Regions from separate parts of the Pseudomonas sp. NPDC090203 genome, predicted to be linked through region 1. Evidence: riboswitches for the same ligand, from Rfam matches in the RefSeq annotation. Region 1 holds a riboswitch; each other region holds the start of a gene.

The links. A riboswitch is a leader RNA that binds a small molecule or an ion and turns the genes downstream of it on or off. The one in region 1 is predicted to bind cobalamin.
Region 2: it holds a riboswitch for cobalamin, as region 1 does, so the genes downstream of both, ACIPO9_RS05525 (ABC transporter substrate-binding protein) here and cobW (cobalamin biosynthesis protein CobW) in region 1, are expected to answer to the same signal.
Region 3: it holds a riboswitch for cobalamin, as region 1 does, so the genes downstream of both, cobO (cob(I)yrinic acid a,c-diamide adenosyltransferase) here and cobW (cobalamin biosynthesis protein CobW) in region 1, are expected to answer to the same signal.

Annotation. Positions count from the first base shown of each region.
Region 1 covers NZ_JBIVCV010000003.1:429,707-440,173, forward strand. Annotated here, with positions in the region: gene cobN (cobaltochelatase subunit CobN) at 1-757, opposite strand, end outside; gene cobW (cobalamin biosynthesis protein CobW) at 761-1,825, opposite strand; cobalamin riboswitch at 1,948-2,169, opposite strand; cobalamin riboswitch at 2,339-2,555, shown strand; gene ACIPO9_RS07400 (CbtB-domain containing protein) at 2,655-2,852, shown strand; gene ACIPO9_RS07405 (CbtA family protein) at 2,864-3,595, shown strand; gene ACIPO9_RS07410 (cobalamin biosynthesis protein) at 3,592-4,005, shown strand; gene cobM (precorrin-4 C(11)-methyltransferase) at 4,116-4,862, shown strand; gene nfuA (Fe-S biogenesis protein NfuA) at 5,067-5,660, opposite strand; gene ACIPO9_RS07425 (acyltransferase) at 5,759-6,778, opposite strand; gene ACIPO9_RS07430 (fatty acid cis/trans isomerase) at 7,069-9,384, opposite strand; gene metH (methionine synthase) at 9,557-10,467, shown strand, end outside.
Region 2 covers NZ_JBIVCV010000003.1:11,702-22,168, forward strand. Annotated here, with positions in the region: gene ACIPO9_RS05520 (FecCD family ABC transporter permease) at 1-478, opposite strand, end outside; gene ACIPO9_RS05525 (ABC transporter substrate-binding protein) at 475-1,476, opposite strand; cobalamin riboswitch at 1,599-1,805, opposite strand; gene ACIPO9_RS05530 (aspartate/glutamate racemase family protein) at 2,046-2,768, opposite strand; gene ACIPO9_RS05535 (NCS1 family nucleobase:cation symporter-1) at 2,791-4,299, opposite strand; gene ACIPO9_RS05540 (aldo/keto reductase) at 4,516-5,511, opposite strand; gene ACIPO9_RS05545 (ATP-dependent Clp protease proteolytic subunit) at 5,758-6,315, shown strand; gene ACIPO9_RS05550 (hypothetical protein) at 6,348-6,512, shown strand; gene ACIPO9_RS05555 (general stress protein) at 6,573-6,773, opposite strand; gene ACIPO9_RS05560 (endonuclease/exonuclease/phosphatase family protein) at 6,909-7,688, opposite strand; gene ACIPO9_RS05565 (MFS transporter) at 7,807-9,021, opposite strand; gene ACIPO9_RS05570 (ABC-F family ATPase) at 9,217-10,467, opposite strand, start outside.
Region 3 covers NZ_JBIVCV010000011.1:47,410-57,876, reverse strand. Annotated here, with positions in the region: gene ACIPO9_RS19290 (DUF2066 domain-containing protein) at 1-1,060, shown strand, start outside; gene ACIPO9_RS19285 (AI-2E family transporter) at 1,116-2,189, shown strand; gene hda (DnaA regulatory inactivator Hda) at 2,453-3,157, shown strand; gene ACIPO9_RS19275 (NAD-dependent deacylase) at 3,154-3,939, shown strand; gene ACIPO9_RS19270 (C40 family peptidase) at 4,007-4,696, shown strand; gene ACIPO9_RS19265 (C40 family peptidase) at 4,788-5,324, shown strand; gene ACIPO9_RS19260 (PQQ-dependent sugar dehydrogenase) at 5,502-6,848, opposite strand; cobalamin riboswitch at 6,971-7,189, shown strand; gene cobO (cob(I)yrinic acid a,c-diamide adenosyltransferase) at 7,298-7,909, shown strand; gene ACIPO9_RS19250 (cobyrinate a,c-diamide synthase) at 7,906-9,201, shown strand; gene bluB (5,6-dimethylbenzimidazole synthase) at 9,362-10,012, shown strand; gene cbiB (adenosylcobinamide-phosphate synthase CbiB) at 10,023-10,467, shown strand, end outside.

The DNA of each region.
Region 1 (10,467 bases):
CAAGACAAGCCGGCTCCTTCAGGCTCGCCACGGCGATGGGCAACGGGTTCAATCCCTGGGCGACCAGCCGCTGACAGAACACGTCGATGAAGCCGGTATTGGCCGCCTGCAAATGCGAGCGGTAGAACAGCACGGCGGCCACGGGATGATCGACCTGCCATTCGGCCTGCCAGTCAGCCAGGGTCGCGCTGGCCTTGTGCGGGTGATAGATCGCCGTGCGCGGCAGGGTTTGAGGTTCTTCCCAGGCGTAGTCGCGGTCCAGCCAACGGCTGGCCAGGCAATTGAACAGCTGCAGGGCATTGTGCTTGCCGCCCTGGCGCAGGTAGTGCCAGAGCCGCTCGCGGTCCTCGGCAGGTTCAGTGCTCAGGTCGCTGAGTTCCGGGTCGGGGCGGTCGTCGCCCGGCACCAGAATCAGTTTCACACCGGCCCCTTTTTTAGAGGCCGCTGCCAGCTCCACCAGCCGTTCGACGCCGTAACGCCAGTAGCCGATGCCACCGTGCAGGGAAATCAGGATGACTTTGGCGTGGCGCAGCACTTCGTCGACATAGAGATCGACCGAAGCGTGGTTCTGCACCTGCATCGGGTTGGCCAGGCGCAGGCTCGGGTAGTCGTCAGGCAACTGCTGGGCAGTTTCCGCCAGCAGCGCCAGATGGGAGTCACCGCTGCACAGGATCACCAGATCGGCAGGCGTCTGTCCCAGGTCGGCGATGCTGTCGTCGGGGACAAAGCCGCCGGGCTGGGTGCGCAGCAGGTGCATGGATCAGCCCTGGATCGCGGCGCGCAACTGGGCTTCGAGCACGGCGGCGTCCAGGTCCTGACCGATCAGCACCAGATGGCTGACGCGTTCTTCGTCGGCTTTCCAGGCGCGGTCGAAGTGCTTGTCGAAACGAGTGCCCACGCCCTGCACCAGCAGGCGCATCGGCTTGCCGGGAATCGCCGCGAAACCTTTGACCCGCAGAATGCCGTGTTGCACCACGGCCTGGGTCAGGGCATCGAGCAGCAGTGCTTCGTCGGCCTGAGGCAGCGAGATGGAGATCGAGTCGAAGGCGTCGTGATCGTGGTCATCGTGATCGTCGCCTTCGTGGTGATCGTGGTGGGTCTTGCGGCCATCGATGTGCAGTTCGGACTCGGCGCCCAGGCCCAGCAACACGTTGATCGGCAACTGGCCCTTGCTGGCCTCGATGATTTTCACCGCAGGCGGCAGTTCTTCGGCGACTTCGGCACGCACGGCAGCCAGCGCCTGGGCATCGAGCATGTCGGCCTTGTTCAGGACCACCAGGTCAGCACTGGCCAGTTGGTCGGCGAACAGCTCGTGCAGCGGCGATTCGTGATCCAGGTTCGGATCGAGCTTGCGCTGGGCGTCGACCTGATCCGGGAACGCGGCGAAGGTACCGGCCACCACCGCAGGGCTGTCGACCACGGTGATCACCGCGTCAACGGTGCAGGCGTTGCGGATTTCCGGCCACTGGAAGGCCTGTACCAAAGGTTTTGGCAGGGCCAGGCCCGAGGTTTCGATGAGAATGTGGTCCAGATCGCCGCGACGGGCAACCAGCTCCTGCATCACTGGGAAAAACTCTTCCTGCACGGTGCAGCACAGGCAGCCGTTGGCCAGTTCGTAGACGCGGCCGTTGGCTTCTTCCTCGGTGCAGCCGATGGTGCATTGCTTGAGGATTTCGCCGTCGATGCCCAGCTCGCCGAACTCGTTGACGATCACCGCGATGCGGCGGCCTTCGGCGTTGTCGAGCATGTGGCGCAGCAACGTGGTCTTGCCCGAGCCCAGAAAGCCGGTAACGATGGTGACGGGGAGTTTGGCCAGTGTTTTCATCGGATGCCCTATGGGGTAGCGGCGGGCAAACAGGACGAAAACCGCGCGGCCGTCGCGCTGGACAGGCCTGCTGTTCGATTCGCCACCGGATCACCCCGCCCGGTTGTAATGAGAATTCGTGGACGTGGCGTCCGCTTCGAGGCAGGTCTCCTGGCTCACGGTGGCGAGGCTGACGCAGGTCAGGCCGCTCGCGTCCATCGCGCCTTCCCGCTCGCGCAGTGGCTGTGCAATGAACATGACCGTTTACAGTTGCGGGGGCAGCTATGGCGTCGAACCACATTCCCTTCTTAGCACCGCAGCCTGCTTGACAGGCACAACGGTGAACCTCAAGTGCGCAAGGCTACGCAGTGCCTTGGCGAAGGTCAACGTTCATACCAAGGCAATGCCTGCAAACACGCTCTACGTAGCAGCACGGCTTGCCGGCGGGGGCGGCCTCGAAATCGTCCCCGCCGGCAAGCCGTGCTGCTACGGTCATCTCTGGCGCCGATTGACTGATCCTGCGCCCCATGCTCTCCTACACACCTTGTTACGGGTGCCCTTCACAGGGTGAAACGGGAAACCGGTGCGTGCGAGCCCCATGGTTCGTGCAAGTCCGGCGCTGCCCCCGCAACGGTAAGCGAGCGAAGAGTCAGATCCACTGTGTCGGTCAGCGATATGGGAAGGCGATTCTTGAAGGCAGTTGTCAGGCCCCTCGCAAGCCCGGAGACCGGCCCGACAACGTTCACATAACAAACCCGCGGTGGGCGGGTGCAGTTGCGTTCATCACTGACGTGCGTCAGTGGTGTGCCTTGCGCCTTCCCGTTCGCTGAAACTTTCAGAGGGAAGCGCCATGTCGATCAGCACGACCAACCAGACCAGCACCCAGACCGCCAGCTCCGCCGGCACCCAGAGCCAGCGCCTGACTGCCGCCGTCAGCGCGATGATTCTGGGCGCGTGCCTGGTTTATTTCGCGGGTTTCTCGCACATCGACGCCGTGCACAACGCCGCGCACGACACCCGTCACAGCTCCGCCTTCCCTTGCCACTGAGACCTGCCGCCATGTTCAAGCGTATCGCTCAAACAGCCGGTTTCACTGGCCTGCTCGCAGCCCTGCTGCTGACCCTGGTGCAAAGTTTCTGGGTCGCGCCGCTGATCCTGCAAGCCGAAACCTATGAAAAGGCCCCTGCCGCAGAAATGCACGAGCACGCCCACGAGCATGGCGACACCGCGATGGCCGGTCACGTGCACGATGAAGAGGCCTGGGAGCCTGAAGACGGCTGGCAGCGCGTGCTTTCCACCACCGGCGGTAACCTGGTGGTCGCGGTGGGCTTCGCCCTGATGCTGGCGGCGCTGTACACCTTGCGCGCTCCGTCGAAAACCAGCCAGGGCGCGCTCTGGGGCCTGGCCGGTTTCGCCGTGTTTGTCCTCGCCCCTACCCTGGGCCTGCCACCGGAGCTGCCGGGCACTGCCGCCGCCGACCTGACCCAGCGTCAGATCTGGTGGATCAGCACCGCCGCCTCCACTGCCGTGGGTCTTGCGCTGATCGTGTTTGCCCAGAACTGGCTGCTCAAGGTGCTCGGCGCGGCCATCCTGGTGGTTCCACACATCGTCGGCGCCCCGCAGCCGCTGGTGCATTCGGCACTGGCGCCTGAAGCGCTCGAAGCCCAGTTCAAGATTGCCTCGCTGCTGACCAACGCGGTGTTCTGGGTGGCGATGGGCCTGATCAGCGCCTGGCTGTTCCGCCGTTATGACGCACACGCTGCACACCCTGGCCTGAACCACGCGGTATGAACAAGGCAGCCGCAAGGCCGATCCTGGTGATCGGCCTGGGCTGCCAGCGCGGTTGCCCGGCACTGGTGCTTCGCGGCTTGATCGAGGTCACCCTGGTTGAGCATCAACTGGCACTGTCAGACATCACAGCCCTGGCCTCAATCGACAGCAAGTCGACGGAACCGGGGTTGCTGGAACTGGCCGAGGAGCTTGGGTTGCCGCTCTACTTTTTCAGCGCGCAAGAAATGACAGCCTTCGAGCCGCAACTGGCCCACCGCTCACTGATCGCCTTCGACACCACCGGCTGCTACGGTGTGGCGGAAAGCGCGGCGCTGGCGTTGGCCACACGTTTGACGGGCCGTGCGTCCAGGCTGTTGATACAACGGCGTAAAACCTCCCGCGCCACTTTTGCGCTGGCCTCGAACCTGTAGGAGCGCGCTTGCCCGCGACGGCGGTGTATCAGTCACCCCTGTGTCGTCTGACACACCGCCGTCGCGGGCAAGCGCGCTCCTACAGGGTGAGATTTGATTTCGGAGATGCAATGACTGTTTTTTTCATCGGTGCAGGCCCAGGCGATCCGGATCTGATCACGGTCAAGGGCCAGCGGCTGATCCGCACCTGCCCCGTCATCATCTACGCCGGATCACTGGTGCCAGAGGCGGTTCTTGTGGGGCATTCGGCGGTCCAGGTGGTCAACAGCGCCGAGTTGCACTTGGAGCAGATCATCGCCTTGATGAAATCCGCTCATGCAAATGGCCAGGACGTGGCCCGCGTGCACTCCGGCGACCCGAGCCTGTACGGCGCCATCGGCGAGCAGATTCGCTGCCTGCGTGAACTCGGTATCCCGTTCGAAATCATCCCCGGGGTGACCGCCACTGCCGCGTGCGCTGCGTTGCTGGGCACCGAACTGACCCTGCCGGACATCTCCCAGAGCGTGATCCTGACCCGTTACGGCGACAAAACCGCCATGCCGAAGGGCGAGGAACTGGGGGATCTGGCACGACACAAGGCGACCATGGCGATCCACCTGGGGGTCAGCAACCTGGGCAAAATCGTCGCCGAACTGACGCCGCACTATGGTCAGGATTGCCCGATAGCCGTGGTCCACCGGGCCAGCTGGCCGGATCAGGACTGGGTGGTCGGGACCCTGGCGGATATCGAACAGAAAGTGCAGGCCAAGGGGTTTAGACGCACGGCGTTGATTCTCGTGGGCCGGGTATTGGGCAATGACGTGTTCAGTGAATCATCGTTGTACCGCGCAGGGCATGCGCATTTGTTTCGACCTTGAGCCCGCTCCCGCCGGCAAGCCGTGCTGCTACAGGATGGCGGGCGCCGATGAATTCTGTGCCTTGCCTCGGCCCCGTAGCAGCACGGCTTGCCGGCGGGGACATTCTCAAGATCGCTCCCGCTGGCAAGCCATGCTGCTACGGGATTCCGACACCATGAAAAAAGCCCCGAACAGGTCGGGGCTTTTTCGTTTGCAGCGAAACACTCAGTAGTAAGCGTTTTCTTTCTGCGTGTGGTCGGTCACGTCACGTACGCCCGACAGCTCAGGGATGCGCTCGAGCAGTGTGCGCTCGATGCCTTCCTTGAGGGTCACGTCGGCCTGGCCGCAGCCCTGGCAGCCGCCGCCGAATTGCAGAACGGCGATGTTCTTGTCTTCTTCCTCGACCACGTCGATCAGCGTAACCTGGCCGCCGTGGCTGGCCAGACCCGGGTTGATCTCGGTCTGCAGGTAGTAGTTGATGCGCTCGTTGATCGGGCTGTCGGCATTGACCATCGGGACTTTGGCATTCGGCGCCTTGATGGTCAGCTGGCCGCCCATGCGGTCGGTCGCGTAGTCGACCACGGCGTCGTCCAGGAAGGCCTCGCTGAACGAGTCGATCCAGGCCGTGAAGCTCTTGAGGCCAATGGCCTTGTCTTCCGGTTTTTCTTCGCCCGGCTTGCAGTAGGCAATGCAGGTTTCAGCGTATTGGGTGCCAGGCTGGGTAATAAACACGCGGATGCCGATACCGGGGGTATTCTGCTTCTGCAGCAGATCGGCCAGGTAATCGTGGGCGGCATCGGTAATGGTAATAGCGGTCATGAAAATTCCTCGCAGACGTGGGGCGCAGTCTACGCCATTCCACGTCAACTGACAAAGTCCTAGTATTTCACTCAACTAATGCGAATGAAAATAAATTCTCATGAAAGCGCGGCCTCACGGGACGTCCTGCGGCTGTCCAGCCAGCCCTTCATGCGTCGGTACAGGCCCTTCTCGATCCACTCGTAACTGAGCCAGGCGCCGAGCGCGATCACCGGCACGCAGATGGCGAACGCCAGGTATGGGTTCAGGCCATAGCGCTCGCTGGCCAGCCAGCCCCCGTAAAGCACCAGCACGTGCAGCAGGTACACCGAGTAGGAACAGTCGCCCATGGTCTTCAGCAGGCGACTGCCGCGCATGTACGGCTCCAGCGAGATGCACGCCACCACGATCACCGCGCTCGGCAGACCCCAGTTGACGATTCGCAAATCCGGTGGCAGCTGCTTGATGGTCAGCAACGCCCCGCCGATCGCCAGCAGCGGCAGCCAAAGGCGTTCGGTGATCCAGCCGCGACGGTAAGCGACGCCGATGCCAATGCCCAGCAGAAACTCATAGACGATGTCATTGGCGTAAAAGCGGCTGATGAGGCCCGAGCGGCCCAGCACGTCGGTCACGGCGAACAGCGCGGCGGCAATGATAAGCGGTCGAAGGCGTTGCTGGAACAGGAAGACCATGGAAAACAGCACGTAGAACAGCATTTCGTAGTTGAGAGTCCAGCCGACGTTGAGCGTCGGATAGAGGCCATAGCCGCCGGGGTTTTCCGAGGGGATGAACAACAGTGAGAGGATGAAGCTCTGCCAGTCCACCACCTGATGGGGCAACAGCGGATGGGCGACCACCACCAACAGGCCCATGACCAGGGTGTAGAGCCAGTAGGCCGGCACGATGCGGATGATGCGGTTGAGCATGAAGCGGCTGGCGGGAATGTCCTTGTCCACCGTGGAGAGGTAGATCACAAGGCCGCTGATGACGAAGAAGATGTCGACGCCCACGGCGCCTTTCTCGGTGAAGAACCGGCCGATCGGGCCGCTGGGATGAAAATCGAAAAAAATCTGCATGAAGTGGTGACACACAACGACCCACGCGGCGAGTGCCCGCAGGGCCTGAACCGAAATCAACATCTGCAACCTCTTGCTTCTCCGGGCTTGACCCACCCTCCAGAACCTCGAAAACGCCATGCCGGGCACGACTGCTCACAGGGTCCGACTTCGACTTTGGCGAAAAGGTTCGGCAAGACTGACGGGCTGCATAATGGCTGCAGGCCATGATTTATAAGGCTTTCTGGACGAAAAGATGTCGTCTGTAGGAGCGCGCTTGCCCGCGATTGCGGTGCATCAGCGATGCATATGGCGCCTGTCTTGCCACCGTCGCGGGCAAGCGCGCTCCTACAGAATCAGCGACAGACGGTCACTCAAAGGTTTTCATACCTATTCATGTCCAGCACCCCCGCCTCCTGCGGCTCGGTCTCCTGAATGTAGCGGTTCAGGTCATGGAAGTAGGTCCAGAACAGCGGATGGCTGCGGCGCACGCCCCAGCGTTCGACGATCTTCTCGAACGCTTCCTTGTGGTCATGGGCCTTCTCCATCGCATCCACGAAGGCACTCACCTCATTGGCCGGAATGTTGAAGATGAAGTTCGGGTAGCTGCTCAGCACGCCGGGGTAGATCGTCAGGTTGTCCAGCCCCGGCTGATAGCGGTACGCCTCGCCCAGCAGGAACGCCACGTTACTGTGGGCGCGGTTGCGCAGCATGCTGTAGACGATACGCTTGCCGGTGCCGTCCTGGATCCGCAGCATGGTCGCTTCCGGCAACTGATTGATGACCTTGAGCCCCGCCGCAGGGCGCGCTACCAGCCGGCTCAGCGACTGTTCCACATCGCTGAACACCGGCCCCACGCCCGGACGCGAGCAATAGGCGCCGGAGCAACGGTTGATCGGATCGGGAGCGGCGTTGAGCGTGCCGGCGCGCTCGATCAGCTTGCGTTCGAAGTCGCGCTTGGGGTCCTTCTTGTCCAGCTTCATGCCGGTCGGGGTGTCATCGTCGATGGCCTGGTAGTCCAGCCACATCTTCACCTTGCCGCTGTTCTGGTACCAGCTGCCCAGGATGTCGTCGCGCTTGTCGGCCGGCATCAGGCGCAGGAAATTGACCTCCGCGCCGTTGCGGATCAGGTCGAAATACAGACGCGTCTGCACCTGATGGGACACGTTGCCGTACACATCGAAGTTCACCACCAACTGGTAATAGGTGCGCTCCAGCAGCGGGTAGTCGAACAGCCACACGGTGGTTGGCAGGTCGCCGATCAGGCCCTTGTTCACCGTGGCGCTGTCGAAGTGACGGAAGATGGTCAGCAGCGCATTGTCGTTGCCCGCCCACAGCGTCGCCCAGCCCGGTGGCGGCATGTGCGCGTAGGCATCGCTGCGCAGGTCTTCGTAGGCGTTGCGCTTGTCGCGGTAGTTGTGCCACAGGCTCAGGACACTGCCCACGTCATCGTCCTGCCCCGGCATCGCCAGCAACGGCGTGGCCTGGGCGCGGTAGGCCGCATCGGTGATGTAGCGATCGTGGGCCGGTTCCTGGAACAGCGCCCAGAAATGATCGCGAATCACGTCGGTGGCGATCTGGCCCCGGCACACCGGCCCGCGAATGAAGGTGCGCACGAAGTATTCGGCGTTATCCAGCATGAACTGGTAACGGGCCACCGCCGGGATTTCCTTGAAGGTGTCGAACGGGTTGGCTCGACGCTGCGGGCCGTAGCCCGGCAGCGAGGTGGCGTGCCAGTTGCCGCTATAGAACAGCTGCTTGACCCGCGCCAGCTTCTGCGGCCCCATCGGGTAGGTGATGTGGGTCTTGTGCACGATGACGCCCTGCACGGGCATCAGGCGGTAGTAGAAGGTGGTGCCGGGGTCGTCATCGGGGCGGCGGGTGGCGATCAGGTCCACCGGCTGGCCGCTTGGCGTGCGCGAACGTACCCACTGGAAGAAATGCCCCTGCTCGCCGTCGGTGAAATAGATGTGCGCCAGGAACAGGTGCTCGTACAGCCAGCGCGCCACCAGCGCCTCGGTGGAGCCTGGGCGATTGAACAGGCTTTCCCATTCGTTGATCTGCGCGGCCTCTCCTGCGCTCGGCTGCAGCGGCGTCTGCTCGACCGGCGCACCGGCGGCCAGCCATGTCTGCAGGGTGTTGTACTGGGCGTCGGTCAAGCCGGTGACCGCCAGCGGCATGCCCTGCCCCGGATGCGACTTGGCGTAGCCCTCGAACTCTTGCGGCAACGGGCACATGTTCTCACGGTTGAGGCCCAGCACGATGTCATCCGGCAGCTTGGCGTTGGGCACCAGCGGCGCGCTGTGGCCGAACTCCAGCATTTTCGCCAGCAAGGCGGCCTGGTTGCTCTGGCCGTCGAGCACCGAATAGAAGCCCTTCTTGCGCCAGGCCTCAGGCCCCTGGGCGTCGTAGAAAATCCGCGACGGCGCGATCGCCTGGCTGCGGTCGCCCTGGTACACCGGCACCTTTGACGCCCCGCGCAGCACACCTTCGCCGCTGCCCAGGTTCAACTGGCAGGCGGCGTCGTTGCAGGCATGGCAGGCCACGCACTTCTCGGTGAAGATCGGCTGGATGTCGCGGCTGTAGGAAATGGCCGGGTGTGGAGAGACGGGTTGCGCAAGGGGTGACTGCGCGAACGCTGCACCGCAAAACAATAGGGCCAGGGAAATGGCGAACACGCGATGCAACATGGAACGGACGTCCTGAATATTTAAACCTGCGACGATTCTACCCGTGGCGAGCTGCCATCAACATGAGCAGAATTCATGAAAAAGCTGCAACGGTTTAAAAGCGTACAGGTTTGCTATTATTTCGCACCTTTCATCGTCACCTTTTTTGTCTTTTCCTGGTTCGGGTAACCCTATGTCAGATCGCAGCGCGCGTCTTCAAGCACTCCAGCAGGCTCTCAAAGAGCGCATCCTGATACTCGATGGCGGCATGGGCACCATGATCCAGAGCTATCGCCTGGAGGAAGAAGACTACCGCGGCAAACGCTTCGCCGACTGGCCAAGCGACCTCAAGGGCAACAACGACCTGCTGGTGCTGACCCGCCCGGACGTGATTGGCGCCATCGAGAAGGAATACCTGGACGCCGGCGCCGACATCCTCGAAACCAACACCTTCAACGCAACGCAGGTGTCCCAGGCCGACTACGGTATGGAAGCGCTGGTGTACGAACTGAACGTTGAAGGTGCGCGCCTGGCGCGTAAGGTGGCCGACGCCAAGACCCTGGAAACCCCGGACCGTCCGCGCTTCGTCGCCGGCGTCCTCGGCCCGACCAGTCGCACCTGCTCGCTGTCGCCAGACGTCAACAACCCAGGCTACCGCAACGTCACCTTCGATGAGCTGGTCGAGAACTACACCGAGGCCACCAAGGGCCTGATCGAAGGCGGCGCGGACCTGATCCTGATCGAAACCATCTTCGACACCCTGAACGCCAAGGCGGCGATCTTCGCCGTGCAGGGCGTGTTCGACGAGATCGGCTTCGAATTGCCGATCATGATTTCCGGCACCATCACCGACGCCTCGGGCCGTACCCTGTCGGGCCAGACTACCGAAGCGTTCTGGAACTCGGTGCGTCACGCCAAGCCGATCTCCGTGGGCCTGAACTGCGCCCTGGGTGCAAGCGATCTGCGCCCGTACCTGGAAGAGCTGTCGAACAAGGCCGACACCCAGGTCTCCGCCCACCCGAACGCCGGCCTGCCGAACGAATTCGGCGAGTACGACGAAAGCCCGGCCGAGATGGCCGCAGTGGTCGAAGAGTTCGCCCAGAG
Region 2 (10,467 bases), 420 kb from region 1:
GGATGATCTGGTTGGCAGCCGATTCCCCCCGGGAGGAGCGGGCGAGCAGGGCGACCAGTGCGAACGCCGCAATCGCCCCGGCGAAGGCACCGGTGGACAATGAAATGGCCCCGGCACCCAGGCCGATCAGCGTCACCAGCACGGCGCCCGTGGAGGCGCCCGCCGAGATGCCCAGCAGGTACGGATCGGCCAGCGCATTGCGCAGCAGTGACTGCAGCACCACCCCGGAAATCGCCAGACCTGCGCCGCACGCCGCCGCAACGATGGCGCGGGTGAGGCGGTAGTTCCAGACAATCCCTTCATCGATGGGGTCCAACACGTAACCAGCCGCCCATAGCTTGTTGGCCAGCACCTGGAAGATCACCGGCAGGCTGATCGAGGTTTCGCCAACGGCCACCCCGGCGATCACCGCCAGCAATAGCGCGCCGCTGACCCACAGGCAGTGGCCCAACGCGCGGCCGATATTCAATTGACTCATTGGCCTTCGGTGGCCTTGGCAAGCTGTTCGATGCCGTCGAACAGACGCACGCTGGACTCCATGGCGCTGGCGTCCATGATGACGATGCGGTTGTTCTTCACCGCGTCCATGTTGCGGGTGACGGGGTCGGATCTGAGGAACGCCAGCTTCTTCTCGTGATCGTCCGCCGGGAAGCGACGGCGGTCCATGCGGGCGATGACCAGAATCGTCGGATTGGCCTTGGCGATGGTTTCCCAACCGACGGTCGGCCATTCTTCATCCGACTCGACGATGTTGCGCATGCCCAGGGTATCGAGCATGAAATTCGGGATGCCCTTGCGTCCGGCCACGAATGGCGCGGCATTGAGGTCGGGGCTGGAGAACCAGAACACTGCCGATGCGCTGTTGCTGTCATGTTTTTTCGCCTGCTCAACCGCCTTGCCCAGACGCGCCTTGTACTCGGCGATCAACGCCTGGCCACGGTCTTGTACGTCGAAGATCTCGGCCTGTTGGGCAATGCTCTTGTACAGCGTGTCGATGTTGAAGGCTTGCAGGCGCGTGCCATCAGCGCCGACCAAGTTGTCCTTGCCCTCGCAGTCAGACGGCAGGATGTAGGTCGGGATTTTCAAGTCCGCAAACTGCTGGCGGGTGCCGACCGCGCCTTGAGGGCCGACCATCCACTCGAACTGCACCGGCACGAAGTCCGGGCGCTTGCCAATCACCGATTCGAAACTGGGGGCGTTGTCGGCCAGGCGCTCGATCCTGCTGTTGGCGTCCTGATATTGCGCCAGAACCTGATTGAACCACAGCGAAGTGCCGACCACCTGCTGGCTCAAGCCCAGGGAGTAGAGCATTTCGGTGGCGGCCTGGCCGATGGTCACGGCTTTGTGCGGGGCGTGGGCGAAGGTCAGCGGTACGCCGCAGTTGTCGATCGTCAGCGGGTAATGCGTGGGCGCGGCGAATGCGGCGCTGGACAGCGAAAGGCCGGTGAACAGAAGGGCGAGGCGGCGCAGCGACATGAAAGGCGATCTCCAGTAAGCCTGATGGTCGACGAACTGGCACTGGAAAGCACATCCCGATGCGTTGCAGGCGCGAATGGAAAGCCGCGCACACGGGAGTCCTTCCCGGACACCCCGCCGGTGAATGATTGACGCTTGCCGGCAGGTCTCCTGACTGGCGCATCGTCGCCATGCTCCGGCCTTCCCGGGGATACCCAGTGGCAATCGTGAAGCAGGGCTCAGCGCCTACAGTTGCGGGGACAGTTCCGTTTGAGCCTGGTGTCATCGACCGGCCAGGCTCGCGGATTCCCTATTAATTCCGAGTGGAAACCGGCGGCGGGGATACTAAACGATTTACAGGCATTGCGCCCGCCCCGATTCTCGCGGCCACCGTAGCAGTCCGGCTTGCCGGCGTCGGCGTCCTCAAGATCGCTCCCGCCGGCAAGCCGTGCTGCTACGGGTAAGGTGCATGTCGCGATTCTTGCAGCCACCGCGGTTCCGTAGCAGCCGGGCTTGCCCGCGGGACGCCCGCAAGATCGCCGACGCCGGCAAGCGGAACGCCGCCCGGCCGTGCTGCTACGGGCAAGTGATCACGGCAACAACGGCCAGCCAATCACCTTCTTCGGACGCGGCGTGGCGTAGGTGCGCACCTTGGACGTCTTCAAACCCAAACGCACCAACGATTCGGCCAACGCCACCGCCGCGGTCACGCCATCGACCACCGGCACACCGGCGCGATCACGAATCATCTGGTCCAGCCCGGCCATGCCGCCACAACCCAGGCAAATCACCTCGGCCTTGTCGTGGGTCACGGCATGGGCGGCCTGCTCGACGATGGCTTCGATGGCGCGCCCCGGCATCTCTTCAAGCTCCAGCACACTCATGCCACTGGCCCGCACCGACGCACAGCGCTCGTAGACCCCGGCCAGCTTCAGCCGGTCTTCAATCAGCGGCACTGCTCGATCCAGTGTCGTCACCACCGAGTACTTGTGGCCCAACAGCATCGCAAGGCTCGCAGCGGCTTCGGTGATGTCCACCACCGGCACCTCCAGCAGTTCCTGCAAACCCTCGCGGCCATGTTCGCCGTAGCCTGCCTGAATCACCGCATCGAATGGCTGGTCGTAGGACATCACTCGGTCCATCACCGCAATGGCCGCCAGGTAGCTCTCGAAGTTGCCCTCGACCGACTCCGCACCGAAGCGCGGGGTCAGGCCGACGATCTCGGTGCCGGGGGAGGCGACACTGCGCGCCTGCTCGGCGATGGTCTGGGTCATCGACTGGGTGGTGTTGACGTTGACGATCAAAATACGCATGGGTGAACTCTCTCGCTTGCAATCAATGCTTGATGTCTTGCACGGCAATGGCCTCGCCACTGACGTCCTTGAAGCGTTGGCGCCGGTCGGCCAGCAGCAGGTACAACGCCGCGCCGATGGCGGCGCCCATCAGCCAGGAAAACGGCGAAACCGATTCGAAGGCCGGCATCAGCGCCGTGATGGTCGAAATGATCGCGGCGGGAATGAACGCCCAGACCGCGCGCAGGTTGACCCCGCGTGAATAGTGATACGGCCCGGCCGGATCTTCCGTGTACAGCTGCGGCACATCCACACGGCCCTTGCGCAGCAGCCAGTAGTCGGCGGTGATCACGCCGTACAGCGGGCCGAGCAGGGCGCCCAGGCCCGACAGAAAATACACGATCACCACCGGGCTGTTGTAGAGATTCCACGGCAGTATCAGCACCGCGACTGTGGCGCTGAGCATCCCTGCGCGGCGGAAAGTCAGGTAGCGCGGCGCCAGGCTGCTGATGACGAAGGCCGGTGCGACGAAGTTGGCCATGATGTTCACCGCCACCGTGACGATCAGGAAGGCCAGGCAGCCCAGTACCAGAAAGAAGGTATTGGGGATGGTCTTGATGATGTCGGTGGGGCTTTCGATGATCTGGCCGTTGATGGAGAACTGTGCGCCGCAAATGATCACGGTGATGAAGGCGAACAGCAGCACGTTCACCGGCAAGCCCCAGAAATTGCCCTTGCGGATGGTTTTCTTGCAGGGCGCGGAGCGGGAGAAGTCACAGAAATTCAGAATCAGCGTGCCGTAGATCGCCAGCCACAACGCGCTGCCAGCGAAGATGCTGCGCCACATCGACAGCCCCTCCAGCGGCGTCTTGTTCGACCAGGCAATCTGGCCGTTGGCCTGGGTGAACATCCACACCGCCAGGCTGGCGACGGTCAGCAGAATCACGGGCCCGGCGAAGGCTTCATATTTACGGACCATCTCCATGCCGTAGGCCAGAATCACGAATTGCACCAGCCAAATGCTGACGAAACACACCCAGCCAAGGGTTGAGAGCCCTAACAGCGAGTCGTGGTCGTAGCTGTCCAGTGCCGGGTCCAGTGCGGTGAGCAGCACCCGCAGCACCACCGACGCCAGATAAGTCTGAATCCCGAACCAGGCGATGGCGATGACCGCCCGGATCAAAGCCGGAATCTGCGCGCCGAAGATGCCGAAACTGACCCGGCTGATGACCGGAAACGGCACGCCGGTCTTCACGCCCATGTCACCGGTGAGGTTCATGCACAGGTAGACGAATGCTGCACCGATGGCGAGTGACAGCATGATCTGCCAGCCGCCCAGCCCCAAGGCATAGAGGCCGATGGCGAAGGAGTAGTTGGCGAGATTGTGTACATCATTGGTCCAAAGGGCAAAGATACTGTATCCACCCCATGTTCTGCCTTCGGCGCGTCGGGGCGCGAGGTCGTGGTTGTGAAGGCGGGGGCTCAGGGCCGGGTGATCGGCGGTGGAGGCATGGGCGGCAAGGGCTGGATCCAGGGTGTTGTCTACTGGCATGTTCAACAATCTCCGGCGCTATTTGTATTTGTTTTTGTATACAGTGCGCTGGAGAGACTAACCGAAATGCCAGATGAGTCAACGGGGATGTTACAGATGGTCGGTGGTAGATGCCCCGTAGCAGTCCGGCTTGCCGGCGGGGGCGATTTGGAGGACGCCCCCGCCGGCAAGCGGAGCGCCGCCCGGCCGGGCTGCTACGGATAAGAGTTGTGAAGGTCAATCCTTCATCGGCACCGGCGCTTGCGCCGCGATGAAGCCCTGATCGCGCATGGCCTGCCAGAACCCGTCCGGCACCTGCGCGTGTAAGGCCGTCACATCCTCGGTGATCCGCGTAGGGCGGCTGGCGCCCGGGATCACCGCCGCGACCAATGGGTTGGCCAGCACGAACTGCAAGGCCGCTGCCTTGATGTCCACCTGATATTGCCGGGCGATTTCCTGGATGTGCGCCACCTTGTCCAGCATCGCCGCTGGCGCCGGCTGGTACTCGAAATGCTGGCCGCCCACCAGCACGCCCGAGCTGTATGGCCCACCCACGACGAATTCAGCGTTGTGCTCCCGGGCCTTGCTGAACAGGCGTTGCAGTGGTTGGTCGTGGTCCAGCAGAGAGTAGCGTCCGGCCAGCAGAAAACCGTCAGGCTGTGCTTCACCCAAGTCCAGGGTCAGCTCGCAAGGTTCGACGCGGTTGACGCCCAGGCCCCAGGCCTTGATGACGCCTTCCTCGCGCAACCGGGTCAGGGTCCTGAAGGCGCCTTTGCGGGCAATATTGAAGTGTTCGATCCATTCGTCACCGTGGGCATCCTGGGCGATGTCGTGGACGAACACGATGTCCAGCCGGTCGGTGTTCAGGCGCTCCAGGCTCGCGGCAATCGAACGCATGGTCGCGTCGGCGGAGTAGTCGGTGACTATTCTGTTCTTCAGGCCTTCGCTGAACGGGCCGCTGCGGGGGCTGTCGTCCAGCTCATCGGACACCAGGCGCCCGACCTTGGTGCTGAGGGTGTATTGGTCGCGAGGCTGGCTGGCCAGCGCCTGGCCCAGCCGCAGTTCGGAGAGGCCTGCACCGTAGATCGGCGCTGTGTCGAAGTAGCGAATGCCCTGATCCCACGCCGACTGCACGGTGGCGGCGGCTTCTTCTTCGCTGATGGTGCGAAACATGTTGCCCAGTGGGGCAGAGCCGAAGCCCAGATGGCCAATGATCTTGTCGTGCAGACTCATATGAGTGTCCTGTCTGGTGTCATGGAGTGTGGGGATGCGGATTCTTAACTGATCCCTCAGTGAAGCAGGAGTTCGGCCGTAGGAGCGCGCTTGCCCGCGATAGCGATCTTTCAGACACATCAGCGGTGATTGTTGCACTGCTGTCGCGGGCAAGCGCGCTCCTACAGGGTGTGGATGCAACTTTCATGGGCCGGAACGCTTCCAACCTTTGACCAGGCATCGTTATCCGGCAGCGGAGGGCAGTTGATGACCGAGCACATCGTTCACTTTCATTGCGGGGTCGACCAGGCCAGCACCGAGCAATTGCGCGACCGCTGCCTCGAGGCCATCGGCAAGGGCGCCACGGGGCTGCTGTTGAACCTGTCCACGGCAGGTGGCAGCACGGCGCTGGGGTTCACGCTGTACAACTTTCTGAAATCCCTGAAGGTGCCGATCCGCGCGCTCAACAGCGGCAATATCGAATCCATGGGCATTGTCATTTACCTGGCCGCCCATGAGCGCATCGTCTGCCCCCATTCGCGGTTCCTGATCCACCCCATGAGCTGGTACTTCAACCAGAGCTCGGTGGACCACTCGCGGATTCGCGAATACCTGCGCAGCCTCGATAATGACCTGCAGCGCTACGTGAATATCTATCTGAGTGAAACCGAGGGCGCGGCGCACCCGGTGGATATCGGCAAGTGCCTGTCGGCAGAGGAAAAGGTCATTCGGGCAGAAGATTCGCTGGCCTGCGGGATCGCCCATCGGGTCGAGCAGTATCAATTCCCTGAAGACGCGGTCCACTGGACGGTCAGCGCCAGCTAAGCTCCATACACAAGAAATGAGGAAGAACGGCCATGCAAACTCACATCAACGTCCCCGAACCCAAGCCCCACGGCGCTGTTCAGACTGAAGAAGAGATTGAGGTGGACGTCGATAACGACCCCGGCAACGAAGACCCAGGCTCACAGTTCGACCGCGATGCCACCGTGCCCTTGATCGATCCTGACCACCCGACTTGATTGCAGCCAAAAAAAGAGCGAGAGCTTTCGCCCTCGCTCGTCTCTCTGACTTTCAATAAATCAGGATTTGCGGCCTGCGCCGCCTTGTGGCATCGAACCGCCTTTTTTGTTGGCATCTGAGCGGTTTGCGTCGGTTGCTTTCTGCCGGTCGTTGGCGACGTTGCTGCCGCCCGAAGCCTGGCCGCCTTTCTTGCCAGCATCGCTGGCTTTTTCGCGGTCGTTCTGGAAGTTGCCAGGGTTCGATTTTCCGGTGTTAGCCATGATTGCGTACCTCTTGTTATGAGAAGTGCGAGTCATGTGGCTCGCATAATGTGGGATGAGGTACAGCAAGGTTGGTTTAAACAATTGGCCGCTTACCTGACAAACGGATGATGGCCGCATGGCTCCATGGCGGCGCTACATGTGCACTTCGACCGCCAGCGGCAGGTGGTCGGACAGGTGCGTCCAGGGGCGCGTGCCGAGAATCTTCGGATTGTGGCTGGTGGCATTGCGCAGGTAGATCCGGTCCAGGCGCAGCAGGGGGAAACGCGCTGGATAAGTCTTCGCCAGCCGCCCGTGGCTGCGCTCGAAGGCCTCGTGCAGGTAGGTGCAGCGCGCCAGCCGCTTGTTGCCTTGCAACTGCCAGTCGTTGAAATCTCCGGCAATCACCACCGGCGCATGCTCGGGCAGGGAGTCGAGCAGGGCGCACAGCAAGTCCAGTTGCAACTGCCGGTGGCTCTCCAAGAGACTCAGGTGCACGCAGATCGCATGGACTTCCTCATGCCCCGGCACCTGCAACACGCAGTGCAACAGGCCGCGGCGTTCGGGGCCGGTGATCGAGACGTCGAGATTGCGGTATTGCAGGATGGGGTATTTGGACAGCAATGCATTGCCGTGGTGGCCGTCGGGGTAGACCGCATTACGGCCGTAGGCAAAGTCGCTCCACATGCTGTCGGCGAGAAACTCGTATTGCGAGGTCATCGGCCAGTCATGGTAGCGGGCGGCGTGGCGATCGTGGCCGCCAAGCACCTCTTGCAAAAACACCAGGTCGGCGCCCGTACTGCGCACCGCTTCGCGCAGTTCCGGCAGAATGAAGCGCCGGTTCAGCGCGGTAAAGCCTTTGTGGGTATTGACCGTCAGCACACGCAAACGGTGAACGTCGGGCATGCCAGCCAGTTGCGAAGGGGTGGCACCCATGCCATCCGGGTCGGGAATCACACGCACGCTCCTGTTCGGTGAGCTACTGGGGTGTAATAGGTCCGACCGGAGGCAGGCGCGGCAGTTCAGGCTTTTTTTGCCCCGCGCCTGGCTGCGCTTATAACCGCGTATCGACTGCCGGCCGGCGTGACAGCAACAGCGTCAGGGCCAGTGCCAGCACCGACAGGAGCGCGGCGAAGAAAAAGATCCAGCCATAACCCATGCCCAGCGCAATCGCGCCCATCAGCGGGCCGGAAACCGCCAGCGCCAGGTCGAAGAACACCGCATAGGCGCCCAGGCCCGCGCCCCGGCTGCTGTTGGGCACCTGTTTGATCGCCTCGACACCAATCGCCGGGTACACCAGCGACAGGCCAAAACCGGCAAATCCCGCACCGATCAGCGCCACCAGGGTATTGGGCGCCAGCCACAGCAGCACCAGGCCCACGGTTTCAACCGACATGCAGACGATGGCCGAGCGGTAGCCGCCGAAACGGTTGATGGCGTTGATGAAAAACAGCCGGGCGACGATGAAGCACACGCCGAACACCGTCAGGCACCAGGCAGCGCCTTGCCAGCCGCGGCTGACGTAGAACAGGGTGATGAAGGTGGTCAGGGTGCCATAGCCGATGGATGACAGCGTAAGGCTCAGCCCGTAAGGCGCCACGCGCCCGAACACAGACCAGAACGGCATGCGGTCGCCGCGCACCACCGGCACCGGTGGTTTGTTGCGGATTAGCAGCAGGGCGCCCATGGCGAGCGCCGCCAACACCAGCCCCAGACTGACGAACCCCAGGGCATCGACCATCAGCACGCCCAGCGGTGCGCCAATGGCGATGGCGCCGTAGGAGGCGATGCCGTTCCAGGAAATCGAGCGCGCCGTGTGTTCTGCGCCGACCAGGCCGATGCACCAACTGATGGTGCCGACGCCGATCAGTCCTTGGGATGCGCCGAGGATCAGCCGGGCGATGATCAGGATCGCAAGACTGATGCTGGCAAGGCTTTGCAGCAGGATGGCCACCACCGTCAGCGCGCCACTGATCGCGATGCCTGTGAGGCCGTAGACGATGGCGCGCTTGGTGCCGATGTTGTCGCAGATGCCGCCGGCGAAAGGTCGGCTGAGCAATGTCGCCAGGTACTGCGCACCGATGACCAGCCCGGCCACCACCGCGCTGAACCCCAATTGGTCATGCACGTAGCCCGGCATCACCGCGATGGGCAGGCCGATGCACAGGAATGCGATGAAGGTATAGAAGACTATGGAGACGATCTGCAGGGTAATCGCCGTTGAACTGGCGTTGCGGACGGGGGTATCGGGCGGCAAGGCGGCGGACATAGGACTCTTCGCTGGAGCGGTGGGAGTGGTGCATCATCATTACCCGAGGCGAGCGGAAATGAAAGCAGGCTAACGATTTAAACCGACATTTGTTGGCGCAATCATTGATCTGCACATTTACCCCGGGAAGCGGGATGCGCCAATAAAAAAGCCCCGTCACGGGACGGGGCTTCGGGATTACCGCGGGGGCGTGTTTTAGAACACCACACCCTGGCTGCGCAGGTAATCGTCGTAGGTGCCGCTGAAGTCGGTCACGCCGTCGGCGCTCAACTCGATGATGCGGGTGGCCAGGGACGATACGAACTCGCGGTCGTGGCTGACGAAGATCAGCGTGCCCGGGTAGTTTTCCAGCGCCAGGTTTAGCGCCTCGATGGATTCCATGTCCAGGTGGTTGGTCGGTTCGTCCATCACCAGCACGTTCGGCTTCTGCAGGATCAGCTTGCCGAACAGCATGCGGCCCTGCTCACCACCGGAGATGACCTTCACCGATTTCAGGATTTCGTCGTTGGAAAACAGCATGCGACCCAGGGTGCCACGGATCACTTGCTCGCCCGAAGTCCACTGGCCCATCCAGTCGAACAGGGTGACGTCGTCTTCGAAGTCGTGGGCGTGGTCCTGAGCGTAATAGCCCAGCTCCGCGCTCTCGGTCCACTTCACGGCGCCCGCATCCGGCGCCAGTTCGCCCATCAGCGTGCGCAGCAGGGTGGTCTTGCCGATACCGTTCGGGCCGATGATCGCCACGCGCTCGCCGGCTTCAACGGTGAAGCTGAAATTCTTGAACAGCGTCTTGCCGTCGAAGCCTTTGGACATGTGCTCGATGGTCACGGCCTGGCGGTGCAGCTTTTTGGTCTGTTCGAAACGGATGAACGGGCTGACGCGGCTCGATGGCTTGACCTCGGCCAACTGGATCTTGTCGATCTGCTTGGCGCGGGAAGTGGCCTGCTTGGCTTTCGAGGCGTTGGCCGAGAAGCGGCTGACGAAGGTCTGCAGCTCGGCGATCTGGGCTTTCTTCTTGGCGTTGTCCGACAGCAACTGCTCGCGGGACTGGGTCGCGGCGGTCATGTACTCATCGTAGTTGCCCGGGAACAGGCGCAGCTCGCCGTAGTCCAGGTCAGCCATGTGGGTGCAGACGCTGTTGAGGAAGTGACGGTCGTGGGAAATGATAATCATGGTGCTGTTACGCGCCGTGAGAATGGTTTCCAGCCAGCGAATGGTGTTGATATCCAGGTGGTTGGTCGGTTCGTCGAGCAACAGCACTTCAGGATCGGAGAACAGCGCCTGGGCCAGCAGCACGCGCAGTTTCCAGCCTGGCGCGACTTCGCTCATCGGGCCGAAATGCTGTTCCAGCGGAATACCCAGGCCCAGCAGCAGCTCGCCAGCGCGGGATTCGGCGGTGTAGCCGTCCATCTCGGCGAATTCGGTTTCCAGCTCCGCCACAGCCATGCC
Region 3 (10,467 bases), on a different contig from region 1:
GAAAAACTGTCTGTTCGCGGGCTGTCTGTCCCTCTTGAGCCTCCCGGCCCTGGCCGAGACGGTGAACAATCTTTATCAGGTGCGCGAGCCGGTCAGCGGGCAAACGCCGGACGAAAGAACCCGCGCGACCCAGGCTGCGCTGGAGACGCTGGTGATTCGCCTGACCGGTGATGCCAAGGCCGCGCAGAGCCCGGCCCTTGCCGAAGTGCGCAAGGATCCGCAGCAGATCATCAGTCAGTACGGCTATGACGCAGGTCCGCCGGAGTCGTTGCAGGTGGATTTCGATCCGGCCAGCACCGAGCGCGCGCTGCGGCAGGCCGGGCTTTCGCTGTGGGGCTCCAATCGCCCGGTGATCATGGCCTGGTGGCTCAATGATGCGACCGACGGCGCCAACCTGGTGGGCGACGGTCAGGCCTCGGCCGAGCCCCTGCGCCGCGCCGCCCGTCATCGCGGCCTGCCGCTGCGTCTGCCGCTGGCAGACTTGAGCGAGCAGGGTATCGGCAACGCCAAGACCCTGGACGGCAACGACGTCGCCCCGCTCAAGCAGGCCTCCGAGCGTTACGGCTCCGATGCGATTCTGGCGGTGCACGCCCAGGAAAACGGCGGTCAATGGCAGGGTAAATGGCACCTGTGGCTGGGTGACAAATCCGAGCAGGGCAGCGCCACCGGTGCCGGCCAGGCGGAACTGGCCGATGCGGTATTGCTGGCGGTGAGTCAGCGTCTGGCCCCGCGCTTCGTGGTCAAGCCGGGCGCTTCGTCGAGCATGGCGCTGGAAGTGCAGGGCATGAACCTTGAGCGATATGCGCAACTGGGGCGCCTGCTGGAACCCTTTGGCGGTCGGCTGAAATCGGTCGATGCCGATCGTGTGGTATTCGACGTCAGTGGCAGCCCTGATCAGTTGCGTTCGCAACTGTCCCTGGCCAAGTTGCAGGAAGTGCCTGCCGGTGCAGTGGCCAGCGCGCCGGTCGATGCCGGACAAGTGCCTGCCGGGCCTGGTGCGGCGCCGGTTCCTGCGCCTGCTCCGGCTACCGCCGCGCAAACATTGCACTTCCGCTGGTGAGCGGGTTCATAACGACGTTGCATCAAGCAATTTATTTCGGGTTCAAGGGGCAGTAATGACTGATACGCGTCGTTGGTTCTGGCTGGGCGGGGTCGTCCTGCTGTGCCTGTTCGTCTGGCTGCTGCACGCCATCCTCACGCCGTTTCTGGTGGCGTTGCTGCTGGCATACATGGGCGATCCGCTGGCCGACCGGCTGGAAAAACTCAAGATGTCGCGCACCTGGGCCGTGGTCACGGTATTCGTGTTCTTCACCCTGATCTTCATGGGCCTGCTGCTGGTGCTGGTGCCGATGCTCGCCAAGCAGCTGTATCGCCTGTATGAACTGGCGCCGCAGATCCTCGACTGGCTGCAGCACACTGCGCTGCCGTGGACCCAGGCCAAGCTTGGGCTGGCGGACGGCTTCTGGAAGTTCGACAAGGTCAAGGCGGCGATTTCCGAGCACATGGGGCAGACCGGCGACATCGTCGGCATCGTGCTGGCCCAGGCCACCACTTCAACGCTTGCGCTGATTGGCTGGCTGACCAACCTGGTGCTGATCCCGGTGGTGTGCTTTTACCTGCTGCGGGACTGGGACGTGATGATGGCCAAGGTGCGCAGCCTGCTGCCACGCCATCGCGAGAAGAAAATCGTCGCGCTGGCCGATGAGTGCCACGAAGTATTGGGCGCATTCATTCGCGGGCAGTTGCTGGTGATGGTGGCGCTGGGCGTGATCTACGCCGCAGGCCTGATGCTGGTGGGCCTGGAACTGGGGCTGTTGATCGGTGTGATCGCGGGGCTGGCGGCCATCGTGCCATATATGGGCTTCGTGATCGGTATCGGTTCGGCGATTCTGGCGGGGTTCTTCCAGTTCGGCGGCGATCTGTATCCGATGCTGGCCATTGTCGGGGTGTTCATGGTCGGTCAGGCGCTGGAAGGCATGGTCCTGACGCCGCTGCTGGTGGGCGACCGGATCGGCCTGCACCCGGTGGCGGTGATCTTCGCGATCCTGGCCGGCGGCGAGCTGTTCGGCTTCACCGGCATCCTGCTGGCGTTGCCGGTGGCGGCGGTGATCATGGTCCTGGTGCGTCATGTGCACGATTTGTACAAGGATTCGGACATCTACGGCGGGATGGAAGATCCTGATCTTTGAGATCCCCCCTGTAGGAGCGCGCTTGCCCGCGACGGGGCCGTATCAGGCGGTATTTATTAACCTGACACGGCCCTATCGCGGGCAAGCGCGCTCCTACAATGCACCTGCGTTAGCCCTATAATCCACGGCCTGGCCCGAGACAGACGCAACCCTTTGATTTTGCAGGTCGTCTGGCGCATTGTGCGGTCCGCTTTGCGGGTATAAACTTTGCACACTTTACACAGAGGCCCCTTGGCGGTTTGTTTTCGAACCGTTTAGCCAGCATGAAACCAGTTCAGCTGCCCCTGAGTGTGCGTCTGCGTGACGACGCCACCTTCATCAATTACTACCCAGGCGCCAACGCCGCTGCACTCGGCTATGTGGAGCGCCTGTGCGAGGCCGACGCCGGCTGGACTGAAAGCCTGATCTACCTCTGGGGCAAGAACGGGGTGGGGCGCACCCATCTTCTGCAGGCCGCCTGCCTGCGCCTGACGCAACTGGGCGAACCTGCCGTCTACCTGCCCATGGCCGAACTGCTCGAAGAAGGCGTCGAACTGTTCGACCATCTCGAACAATACGAGCTGGTGTGCCTGGATGACCTGCAAGCGGTCGTCGGCAAGCCCGAGTGGGAAGAAGCGCTGTTCCACCTGTTCAACCGCCTGCGTGACAGCGGCCGCCGCCTGCTGATCGCCGCCTCCTGCTCGCCTCGCGAACTGCCGGTCAAGCTGGCCGACCTCAAGTCGCGTCTGACCATGGCCCTGGTGTTCCAGATGCGCCTGTTGTCCGACGAAGAAAAACTCCGCGCCCTGCAATTGCGCGCCTCGCGTCGCGGCTTGCACCTGACCGATGAAGTCGGCCATTTCATCCTGACCCGTGGCAAGCGCAGCATGAGCGCCTTGTTCGACCTGCTTGAACAACTCGACCAGGCCTCCTTGCAGGCCCAGCGCAAACTGACCATTCCCTTCCTCAAAGAGACGCTGGGCTGGTGAACACGCCTGCGGTCGATCCAGCCCTGGTGCTGCAGACGGCCGCTGCGCTGCGTCACGCCAAACGCATCTTGATCATTACCGGTGCCGGGCTTTCAGCCGATTCGGGGTTGCCGACCTATCGCGGGGTGGGTGGCCTGTACAACGGCCACACCGACGACGGCCTGCCGATCGAGATGGCCCTGTCCGGACCGATGCTGCGCCGTGATCCGGCACTGTGCTGGAAGTACATTGCACAATTAGGCAGCGCTTGCCTGGGCGGACAGCCCAATGCGGCGCATTATGCGATCGCTCAATTGCAGCGCCACAAGCCTGAGTGCTGGGTGCTGACGCAGAATGTCGACGGCTACCATCGCGCTGCGGGCAGCCCGCCCGAGCGTCTGATTGAAATTCACGGCAACCTCGCGCCGCTCTATTGCCAGTCCTGCGGCGCCGAGGACCCTCAATTGAGTGAACACCTGCAACGGCCACTGCCGCCGTTGTGCAGGCAATGCCAGGGCGTGTTGCGCCCGCCGGTGGTGTTGTTCGAGGAAATGTTGCCAGAACTGGCATTGAACGTGCTGTACGAAGAGATGGCGAAAGGCTTCGATGCAGTATTGAGCATTGGAACCACCGCCAGCTTCCCGTATATTCACGAGCCGATGCTGCGCACGCGGGTCGCGGGAGGCTTTACCGCCGAGATAAATCCCTCGTCGACCGACCACTCCATGCAGATGGACGCTTTTCTGAGGTGTAAAGCCTTAGATGTCATGGAGTCACTGGTAAGTCACATTTGTGTCGATTGAATTTGCAAATGATGACGATAGAGGGCATAGTCTCGCCTTCTTTACAAAATACGCCACGGTCGTGCCCATGCTGAATCGCTTCGCACCCCTCGTGCCTCTCGCACTCGTTACGCTGCTGTTCGGCTGCGCGGCCCAGATGCCAGCGTCGCAACAGTCGCAGAATCCTCAGATGAAGGATTCGGTCACTGCTCAAACTGCTGCCAAGCGTGCCGATTATTCGGGCTCCGTACTGGACGACGAAATCGCCACCGAAGACGAACTGGCCCAGTTCTCGGACAACAAGCCGTATCAGTTGCCAGTGCTGGCTGACAGCATCCTGGAACGTGGCAAATCGCTGATCGGTACGCGCTACCGTTTCGGCGGCACCTCGACCACTTCCGGTTTCGATTGCAGCGGTTTCATCGGCTACCTGTTCCGCGAAGAGGCTGGCATGAGCCTGCCGCGTTCCTCGCGTGAAATGATCAACATCGACGCCCCTCTGGTCAAACGCAACGACCTCAAGCCTGGCGACCTGCTGTTCTTCAGCACCGCTGGCCGTGGTCGCGTCAGCCATGCCGGTATCTACCTGGGCGATGACCAGTTCATCCACTCCAGCAGCCGCCGCAGCGGTGGTGTGCGTGTCGACAGCCTCGACGACGCCTACTGGGCCCGGACTTTCATCGAAGCCAAGCGCGCGTTGGCCATGGCACCTTCCAAGGATGCGGAAACGACGACTGCGATGACTTCGACTACAATCAAGCGCCAACACCGCAAATAACCGTTCTACCGGGCGTGCAGTCAGGGAAACCCTGATTGCACGCAGTCCCGGCTCCCGGCACAGTAAGCATCCTATAAAGGTTGTTGTGTTTATGTCGTTTACGGTTCGCCTGGCTGTTGCTTCACTGGCTGTATTGTTGGCCGCTTGTTCCAGCAATCCACCGCCAGCCCCTCCCAAGGTCGTTTCCAGGCCTGTGGTATCCGCTCCCTCGCAGTTTTCTTCGCCGCTGGCTGATGACGTGCTTTTGCGTGCCATCGGGCTGGTCGGTACGCCCTATCGTTGGGGCGGGAACACGCCTGACTCGGGTTTCGATTGCAGTGGATTGATCGGTTATGTCTACCAGGGCGCTGCCGGCATCAGCCTGCCGCGTTCGACCCGTGAGATGATCAATCTGCGCGGCCCGGACATTGATCGTAGCCAGTTGCAGACGGGTGATCTGGTGTTCTTCGCTACCAGTGGTGGCTCGAACGTCAGCCATGCCGGGATCTACGTGGGAGAAGGGCGTTTCGTGCATGCGCCGGCTACGGGTGGGACCGTCAAGCTAGACAGCCTGGACAAGCCGTATTGGCAGAAAGCCTGGCTCAACGCCAAACGGGTGATCCAGCCTTCGAATCTGGCGCAGCAGTAGCGCCACAATCCCTGTAGGAGCGCGCTTGCCCGCGACGGCGGCGTGCCTGCTACGAATCAATCGTCTGGTACACCGATGTCGCGGGCAAGCGCGCTCCTACAGGGGCGTGGGCGTTTCAGCAGACTCGTAGGTGGCAGGCACATCGCAATCGCGGGCAAGCGCGCTCCTACAGAGGTGTCAGGGATTGGTGTTGGATGCCTGCACCGTCCGCGCCGCCGTCACCCGCCAGATCTTGTTGCCGACGTCATCGGCCACCAACACCCCGCCTTTATTATCGTTGACCACACCCACAGGCCGCCCCTGGGCTTTTTCGTCGGCATTGAGGAAACCTGTCAGCAGGTCCACCGGGGTGCCGGTTGGCTTGCCGTCCTTGAATGGCACGAACAGCACTTTATAGCCGCTGTGGGGCTTGCGGTTCCACGAGCCGTGCTGGCCGATGAACAAGCCCTCGTTGAACGGCGCCGGCAATGATTTGCCATCGGCGAACGCCAGGCCCAGTGAGGCGGTGTGCGGTCCGACGGCAAAATCAGGGGCGATTGCCTTCTGCACCAGTTCGGGATTTTGCGGCGACACGCGAACGTCCACGTGCTGGCCGTAGTAGCTGAACGGCCAGCCGTAGAAGGCGCCGTCCTGCACCGAGGTGACGTAGTCGGGCACCAGGTCGCTGCCGATCTCGTCACGCTCGTTGACCGCCGTCCACAGTTTGCCGGTTACCGGGTCCCAGTCCATGCCGTTGGGGTTGCGCAGCCCGGAGGCGAAGATGCGGTGATTGCCCGTCGCGGCGTCCACTTCCCAGATCGCCGCGCGGCCCTTTTCGGCCTCAAGCCCGTTTTCGCCGACATTGCTGTTGGAGCCCACGGTCACGTAGAGCTTTTTGCCGTCCTTGCTGGCGATGACGTTCTTGGTCCAGTGGTGGTTGAGGGTGCCGCCGGGCAGGTCGGTGACTTTCAGCGGTTCGCCCTTGATCGAGGTTTCGCCCGCTACATAGTTAAAGCGCAGCAGGCGGTCGGTGTCGGCAACGTAGAAGTCATTGCCCACCAGCACCATGCCGAAAGGCGAATTCAGGTGATCGATGAACACCGTGCGGGTTTCGGCGACGCCGTCATGATCCTTGTCCCGCAGCAGAGTGATGCGGTTCGCGCTGGGCACACCGGCGCCTGCGCGGCCCATGACTTTCTCCATGACCCAGCCGCGAATGCCCTTGCTGTCGTCAGGTTTGGGCGGCGCATTGGTTTCGGCCACCAGCACATCGCCGTTGGGCAGCACGTACAGCCAGCGTGGATGGTCGAGGTTTTCGGCGAAGGCCGCGACTTGTGTGCCCGGCGCGGCTACCGGTCTGGCACCGGCAGGCCAGCCGACGGCCGGGGCGATGTTCACGGTGGGAAACAGGGTTTTGTTCGGTGCCGGCAACTGGGGCGAGGGGCCCGTGCCGTCCGACACCTGCAAGGTGGACGTCTCGCCGCAGGCGCTGAGCCCTGCGACCACCACCAGCACCATCACAACCTGGGGTTTGAGCGTGAACATTGTCTGTCTCCATTTGCGAACAGTCATGCAAGGGCATGTAATGAATAGAGGCGCTGTGCGGCGCGGGGTTCAACTGCACAACAAATGCCTGTTCGATTGACGCTCCGGGGTCAACCCTCTAACCTTCGCCGATTGTTTCAGGTGCCCGCGATCTTGATCGGTCGACCGGGTGAAACAGGGAAGCCGGTGCGAACGTTCTGCGATCAATTCCGGCACTGCCTCCGCAACGGTAAATGAGTCAAGGCTGCGCACGATGCCACTGTGTCCACGGGCATGGGAAGGCGCGTAGCCCCGGTTGTCGCTCATGAGTCCGGAGACCGGCCTGATCCATCCAAACAGCATCACGGAGGGCGATGCTCTGCGCAGGCCCGGACCATTCCGGTGCCTGCTGTCAGTCCTTGCCTGCGTCCTTCGTCTGTCCTATCTGCCCCTCAAAGCGGAGAGCCGAGATGAGCGAATCCCCCGAACGTGACGAACGCCACCTGGCGCGCATGCTGCGCAAGAAAGCGATCATCGATGAGCGCATCGCCAGCGCACCCAATGAATGCGGCCTGCTGGTGGTCCTGACCGGCAACGGCAAAGGCAAGAGCAGTTCGGCCTTTGGCATGCTGGCCCGGGCCATGGGCCACGGCATGCAGTGCGGTGTGGTGCAGTTCATCAAGGGGCGCAACGCCACGGGCGAAGAACTGTTCTTCCGCCGTTTCCCGGAACAGGTGCGTTACCACGTCATGGGCGAAGGTTTCACCTGGGAGACCCAGGACCGACAGCGCGACATCGCCGCAGCGGAAGCTGCCTGGGTGGTGACTCGGGAGTTGCTGCGCGACCCGGACGTCGGTCTGGTGATCCTCGACGAGCTGAACATCGCTCTCAAGCACGGCTATCTGGATCTGGACAGGGTGCTCAGCGACCTGCAAGCCCGTCCGCCCATGCAGCATGTGGTGGTCACCGGGCGTGGCGCCAAGCAGGAACTCATCGACCTGTCGGACACCGTTTCCGAGATCGCCGTGGTCAAGCATGCGTTCCAGGCCGGAATCAAGGCACAGAAGGGCATCGAGTTGTGAGTGAGCCGCGTCGCTGTCCTGCGGTACTGATCGCCGCACCTGCCTCCGGGCAGGGCAAGACCACCGTCACCGCCGCACTGGCCCGGTTGCATCGCAACCAGGGGCGCAAGGTGCGGGTGTTCAAGTGCGGGCCGGATTTCCTCGACCCGATGATTCTGGAGCGCGCCAGCGGCCACCCGGTCTACCAGCTGGACATGTGGATGGTCGGCGAGGACGAGAGCCGGCGCCTGCTGTGGGAAGCGGCGGGCGAGGCCGATCTGATTCTGATCGAAGGCGTGATGGGGTTGTTCGATGGCACTCCGTCCAGCGCCGACCTGGCGCGCCACTTCGGCGTGCCGGTGCTGGGTGTGATCGACGGCACGGCCATGGCCCAGACCTTCGGTGCCCTGGCGCTGGGCCTGGCGCGCTATCAGCCGGACCTGCCGTTTGCCGGTGTACTGGCCAACCGCGTGGGCACCGTGCGTCATGCGCAACTGCTAGAAGGCAGCCTGACCGAAGGTTTGCGCTGGTACGGCGCGCTCTCCCGGGAAACCGGGATCGAGCTGCCGAGCCGCCACCTGGGCCTGGTCCAGGCCAGCGAGCTGAACGATCTGGACGTGCGCCTGGATGCGGCCGCAGCCGCCTTGGCCAGCACCTGCGACGCGACCCTGCCGCCTGCCGTGACCTTTGCCGCCCCTGACGTCAAACCCGTTGAGCGTCTGCTCGACGGCGTGCGCATCGCCATCGCCCATGACGAAGCCTTCGCCTTTACCTACGGCGCCAGCCTGGATCTGTTGCGGGCGATGGGCGCCGAACTGTCATTCTTCTCGCCGATCCGCGACCGGCAATTGCCCGAGGCGGACAGCCTGTACCTGCCCGGTGGCTACCCTGAATTGCATCACCTGGCGCTGGGGCAGAACGTTTCGATGCTCAATGCCATTCGCGCGCACCACCGCGCCGGAAAACCCTTGCTGGCCGAGTGTGGCGGGATGCTCTACCTGCTCGACGCCCTGACCGATGTGGACGGCAAGCGCGCCGAGCTGGTGGGCCTGCTGGCGGGTGAAGCGGTGATGCAGAAGCGCCTGGCGGCACTGGCGCTGCAGTCGGTGGAGCTGCCGGAAGGCACATTGCGCGGGCACACCTATCATCATTCGCTGACCAGCACCGAACTGGCCCCGATTGCCCGCGGCGTGAGCCCCAACGGCGGGCGCGGCGCGGAGGCGGTGTACCGGGACGGACGGATGACAGCCTCCTATGTGCACTTCTATTTCCCGTCCAACCCCCAGGCGATGGCGGCGCTTTTGTTGCCATGAATAGCCCGGAATGCCAATCCGCCTTATCGCGATCCTGTGGGAGCGAGCTTGCTCGCGAAAGCGGCGCGTCAGGCGAAGTAGAGGGTTGGGTGTGCGGGCCTCTTCGCGGGCAAGCCCGCTCCCACAGGTTTAGCGTATGCCTGGATATGGAGAGCGTCCCATGACTGACCACGCCTTCAGCCCCGATGAGCGCGCCGCGGTTTACCGGGCCATCGCCGAGCGGCGGGACATGCGCCACTTCAGCGGCGGTTCGGTCTCCCCCGAATTGCTCGCCCGGCTGCTGGAGGCTGCCCATCAAGCGCCCAGCGTCGGCCTGATGCAGCCCTGGCGCTTCATCCGCATCAGCGACCGGGCCCTGCGCGGGCAGATTCAGGAGCAGGTGGAAGCCGAGCGCGTTCGCACGGCCGAGGCACTGGGTGAGCGTTCCGATGACTTCATGAAGCTCAAGGTCGAGGGCATCGGCGACTGCGCCGAGGTGCTGGTCGCCGCCTTGATGGACGATCGCGAGAAACACATCTTCGGGCGCAGGACCCTGCCGGAAATGGACATGGCGTCTTTGTCCTGCGCCATCCAGAATCTATGGCTGGCCGCCCGCGCCGAAGGGCTGGGCATGGGCTGGGTGTCGCTGTTCGAGCCGCAGGCACTGGCGGATCTGTTGAAAATGCCCGAAGGCTCCAAGCCGCTGGCGATTCTTTGCCTGGGCCCGGTGGAAGGATTTTACCCGGCACCGATGCTGGTGCTGGAGGGCTGGGCCCAGGCCCGCCCGCTGCAAGAGCTGGTATTCGAGAACACATGGGGAGTGGCTACATGAGTGTGGCGGTATGAGCGTGGCGTTGTTGAGCGTCGCCGGGGTTGCGCTGGATGCGCTGCTGGGCGAGCCAAAACGAAACCACCCGCTGGTGGCGTTCGGCCGGTTTGCCGAGCGCATCGAGCAACGTTTCAACGGCGCCGGTCGTGGCTGGCGCAGCCATGGCGTCACGGCCTGGTTCATCGCGGTGATTCCGCTGACGCTGTTGGCGACGCTTCTCAGTTGGCTGCCCTACATCGGCTGGCTGATCGAAGTGCTGGCGCTTTACTGCGCGCTGGGCCTGCGCAGCCTGGGCGAACACGTCGAGCCAGTGGCCCAGGCGCTGCGCGGCGACAATCTGGATGAGGCGCGCCGGCGCGTGGGTTATCTGGTCAGCCGCCAGACCTCTGAGCTGGACGCCACCGAAGTCGCCCGGGCGGCCACCGAGTCGGTGCTGGAAAACGGCAGCGATGCGGTGT